One region of the Streptomyces sp. NPDC051452 genome, then DNA from elsewhere that is predicted to be linked to it. Evidence: riboswitches for the same ligand, from Rfam matches in the RefSeq annotation. Region 1 holds a riboswitch; the other holds the start of a gene.
The links. A riboswitch is a leader RNA that binds a small molecule or an ion and turns the genes downstream of it on or off. The one in region 1 is predicted to bind guanidine.
Positions count from the first base shown of each region.

Region 2: it holds a riboswitch for guanidine, as region 1 does, so the genes downstream of both, ACIBA9_RS10020 (DMT family transporter) here and ACIBA9_RS22450 (MBL fold metallo-hydrolase) in region 1, are expected to answer to the same signal.

Region 1 is NZ_JBITEB010000009.1:253,129-255,509, reverse strand. Features, by position in the region: gene ACIBA9_RS22455 (hypothetical protein) at 538-810, shown strand; guanidine-III (ykkC-III) riboswitch at 1,277-1,344, shown strand; gene ACIBA9_RS22450 (MBL fold metallo-hydrolase) at 1,356-2,234, shown strand; gene ACIBA9_RS22445 (helix-turn-helix transcriptional regulator) at 2,316-2,381, opposite strand, start outside.
Region 2 is NZ_JBITEB010000003.1:144,064-146,444, forward strand. Features, by position in the region: gene ACIBA9_RS10015 (transglycosylase domain-containing protein) at 1-853, shown strand, start outside; gene ACIBA9_RS10020 (DMT family transporter) at 869-1,189, opposite strand; guanidine-III (ykkC-III) riboswitch at 1,227-1,299, opposite strand; gene ACIBA9_RS10025 (GroES family chaperonin) at 1,349-1,651, opposite strand; gene ACIBA9_RS10030 (DUF3618 domain-containing protein) at 1,764-2,093, opposite strand; gene bcp (thioredoxin-dependent thiol peroxidase) at 2,187-2,381, shown strand, end outside.

The sequences.
Region 1 (2,381 bases):
CTCGCCCGAATCCCTGCCGTTTGAGTAGTTTCGTTCTTTTGGCCTGCCCTTCGACCTGGCCGGAGCTCCAGGGGGCGGAGAGTCCGGCGGTGACGGCGTCGATGTCGCGGCTCAGTCCGTTGATCAGGGCGGGCAGGGCGGGCAGGGCGTAGGCGCACCGTGCAACAGGCCCTGATCGACGAGGGCCACCCCATCCCCGGCGGCCCCACACCGGATTCTTCGGCGAACGGACCAGGACGGCCTACCGCAGGGAACAGCTCGCCTTGGGCCACTCGGATGCCGAGGCCGACGGCGTCCCCGGCTACGCCTCCCTGAGCGCACTCGGCGAACACGCCCACTTCACCGTTGACCGCCCCGCGGCCCCGGTGGGGAGCGGACGGCTCGGCCTGAACCAGGTCACCTACGACGATCCACACGACGGGTCCGGGCCGGACGCGATGCGGCGCTACGCGGGAGGCGTGCGAACTGACCGGCGTAGACCCCCGGTACGGCGCTGGTCACCATCACCGAGCGCGAGTCCGCCAACAACGACCCGCGGTGGCGGGTCAACCTCAACGACGTCAACGCGGGGGGCGCAGGGCACCAGACGGCCACCCGCAGAACTGCTCGCGGGGCGCCACCCAGTGCATCCCCACCACCTTCGCCGCCTGCCACCAGGAGGGCACCGCGACCACCCCGTACGACGTGGTCGCGGACATGTGCGCCACGATCAACTACGTCCGCGACCGGTACCACGTGAACCTCTCCGGTTCGAACTTCGCCGCCCGGGTGCAGCAGGCGGATCCACACCGCCGGCCGCACGGATACTAGGAGCAGCCCCGCTCTCCCCTGCGGAATCCGCCCGGCGGACCGCGTGGGCACCGGGGAGGTCCCACGTCCGGAGGCGTCCGATGGCGCCCTCGTGGATCACCACGGACGATGGTGACGAACCCCCGGCACGGTGACGGACTCCCCGCGGCCGCGCCGGCCGCGGGCCGGCCTCACTCGAGTGCCGGTGGGTGAGGCACTTACCAGGACACGATCACGTACCGCCGCCGCCCTGGTGCCCAGAGCCGAAAGCAGGGCCGCCGGAGCCGCCTGTGCCACCCCGCCGGCCATGACGGGGACGCCCGGGACGCCCGGGACGCCCGCAGGCACCTCGCCGCGGAACAGGACGGCATGTCCGGGTTGGGCTGCAGGGCCGTTTCGGTCGCTCACCGGAACGCACTGTGCCGGTGTGTGCCAGGGGGTGGAGCGACCGGACGGAGGCGTCGATCGACCTCGTGGTAGCTTCGCGGCGGAGGCTCTCAAGTGCCGGCCCCGGACGAGATGTGCGCCGTACCCGGTCTGCCAAGACGACGCACTCAGGAGACGTCATGTCCGCAGGCAACCCCTTCATGGATTGCGACCGCCCGGTTCACCGGCTTCGCGAGATTGACGTCCGCTGGATCCACGGCTCACCGTCGTCCAAGCACAACACGGACCCGGACATCCAGGTCTACGCCTACGACGAGCACACCGTCATCCTGCGGCAGAACATGGCGATCGACTACGAGGCACCGTTCCTGTTCCTGCTGTTCGGCACCACACAAGCAGTGCTGATCGACACCGGAGCCACCACGTCCGCCGAGTTCTTCCCCCTGCGCCGAGTGGTTGACGAGCTCGTCGACGACTGGCTCGCCCGCCACCCCCGGCGGAACTACCACCTGCTGGTACTGCACACCCACGCCCACGGCGATCACACCGCGGGCGACCCCCAGTTCGCCGACCGCCCTCAGACCACAGTGGTCGACGCAGAGCTCACCACGGCCTGGAGGCACTTCGGATTCGACCACGACCCCAACGCCGTGGCGCGAGTCGACCTGGGAGGCCGCGTGCTCGAGTGCCTGGCCACCCCCGGGCACCACGAGGCAGCGGTCACGTTCTACGACCCGTGGACGGGGTTCCTGCTCACCGGCGACACCGTCTACCCCGGCCGGCTCTACGTCCAGGACTGGTCCGCCTACGCTCACACCATCGACCGCCTGATCAAGTTCAGCGAAGGCAGACCGGTCACCCATGTCCTGGGCTGCCACATCGAGATGACCACCGAACCAGGCATCGACTACCCGGTCCGCACCACCTACCAGCCCCACGAACCCCCGCTCCAGATGACCACCGGCCACCTGCACGACATCCGCGCCGCGCTCAACGAAATCGGCGACCAACCCCGCCGACTCGCCTACCCGCTCTTCATCATCTGCCCAGACGACTGAGTCACTGGCCCGACCCGGGCCGGCAACCGGGGCGACCAGACACGCCAGTTCAGCCGGCGCCAGTACTTCGCGATCCTGCGGTCAAGGCCTGCGCGGGCGTCCGTCCGAGGATCCCGGGCGATAACTGAGCAGGTCTCCTGGCTGGCA
Region 2 (2,381 bases), on a different contig from region 1:
GGCGTACGCCACGCTAGCCAACCACGGCAAGCACGGCACGTACACCCTGGTCGAGGAGATCACCAAGGCCGGCACGGACCAGGTCAAGCTGCCCGGCCGGCAGGTCGAGCAGGCCGTCAGCCGGGAGGCCGCGGACACCACCACCTCGGTGCTGAAGAGCGTGGTCGACAGCGGCACCGCCACCGCCGCGCAGGCCGCCGGCCGACCGGCGGCCGGCAAGACCGGAACCGCCGAGAGCGACAAGGCCGCCTGGTTCGCGGGCTACACCCCCGACCTCGCCACGGTCGTCGCCGTCATGGGCCAGGACCCGGTCACGGCCGCGCAGAAGCCGCTGTACTACGCCCTCGGCCAGCCCCGTATGAACGGTGGCGGCCCGCCCACCGCCATCTGGGCCCAGTACACGCGCACGGCGCTGGAGGGCAAGCCGGTCAGCGACTTCGACCTCCAGCTCCAGCCGGGCGCCGACCGGGTCGAGGAACCCCCCGCCACCGGCACGGCGACGCCCGGAACCAACGGCGGCCAGGACACCGGCGGCACCACCGACGGCGGCCAGGACGGTGGCGCCACGACCGCGAGCCCGACCGACGGCGGCACCGGCACCCCCACCGACGGCGGTACGACGACCGACGGCGGCGCCACCACCGGCCAGAGTCCCACCGGCGGCGGCCCCACCACCACAGGCGGCGGACCCACCACCGGCGGCGGCACGGCGACCGGCGGAGGCACCGCCACCGGCGGCGACCAGACCGGCGGAGGCACCGACGCGGGCGGCGGGACTCCCGGCGGTGCCGACGCCGGCGGCACCGCGGGCACCACCGCCGGGGCCCCGCAGCTCACCGGCCGACGGCAGTGAGCGGGACGTGACACCTCAGTGACCGCTGGTCGCCTTCAGCCCCACCACGGCGACCAGCAGCAGACAGACGAAGAACACCCGGGCGGCGGTGACCGGCTCACCCAGCACCACCATGCCGAGCACCGCCGCACCGGCCGCGCCGATGCCCACCCAGACGCCATAGGCGGTACCGATGGGCAGAGACTTCGCGGCGTACGACAGCAACACCATGCTCGCGACGATGCCGGCACCGGTGAACAGACTCGGGACCAGCCGGGTGAAACCCTCGCTGTACTTCATCCCGATCGACCAGCCGACCTCCAGCAGACCGGCGACGACGAGCAGAACCCAGGCCATGACAGGCACCTCCGAGACGGACGACGACTCTTCCTGCGGTGCGTCGTCTTTGCCTTGGACCCGGTACGGCGCGTCTCGTCGGGCTCCTTTCGAACATAGCAAAGGAACGCGGAAGGGGCCGGTGACGGTGGTCACCGGCCCCTTCCGCGATCGTGATCGTCAGAGATACAGCCCCGTGGAGTCCTCCGACCCCTCGAACCGGTCCGCGGCGACCGCGTGCAGATCACGCTCGCGCATCAGCACATACGCCACGCCCCGCACCTCCACCTCGGCCCGGTCCTCCGGGTCGAACAGGACGCGGTCACCAGGCTCCACGGTCCGTACGTTCTGGCCGACCGCGACGACCTGGGCCCACGCCAGCCGCCGCCCGACCGCCGCGGTGGCCGGAATCAGGATGCCTCCACCCGACCGCCGCTCGCCCTCACCGGTCTCCTGCTTGACCAGAACGCGGTCGTGCAGCATCCGGATGGGCAGCTTGTCGTGCTGGGGGATGCCGTGCTCGTTTCTGTTGGCGCTCACGTCCCTGAACCTACCTGCCTCCACCGCGCCTGTACGCGACCGGGTGCCCGCGGGCTCAGCCTCTGCGCCGCCGGGACCGGAGCGTGAGCAGCCCCACGACCCCCACGGCGACCAGCGCGACCGGCACGACCCGCTCCAGCCGGGGCGCCCCGCTCTCGTCCACGAACCGCGCCCGCACCTCGCTCACGGCGCGGTTGACCTGCACGTACGCCCGCCCGAGGGTGTGATCGACGTTCGCGACCACCTTGGCCTTCGCGTCCCCGACGATCGTCTTGGGGTGCACCCGCACCCCGATCTCGTCGAGTGTCTCGGCCAGCACTTCGCGGCGGCGCCTGATGTCCGCCTCGATCTGCGCCGGGGTTCTCGTGTCCGACGTGTCCGCCACCGTACGGCCTCCGAAGTCTCCTGATGCTGTTCCGGACAGTCTGTCAGCTCATCGCCGCGCCGCACCGCAAGGCCCCCCGGTTACGCTGGCCCGATGAGCGAGCGACTTCAGCCGGGGGACCTGGCCCCCGCCTTCACCCTCCCCGATGCCGACGGCAACGAGGTCTCCCTGTCGGACCGCAAGGGCCGCAAGGTCATCGTCTACTTCTACCCCGCCGCCCTCACCCCAGGCTGCACCAAGCAGGCCTGTGACTTCACCGACAACCTCGCCCTCCTCGCGGGCGCCGGC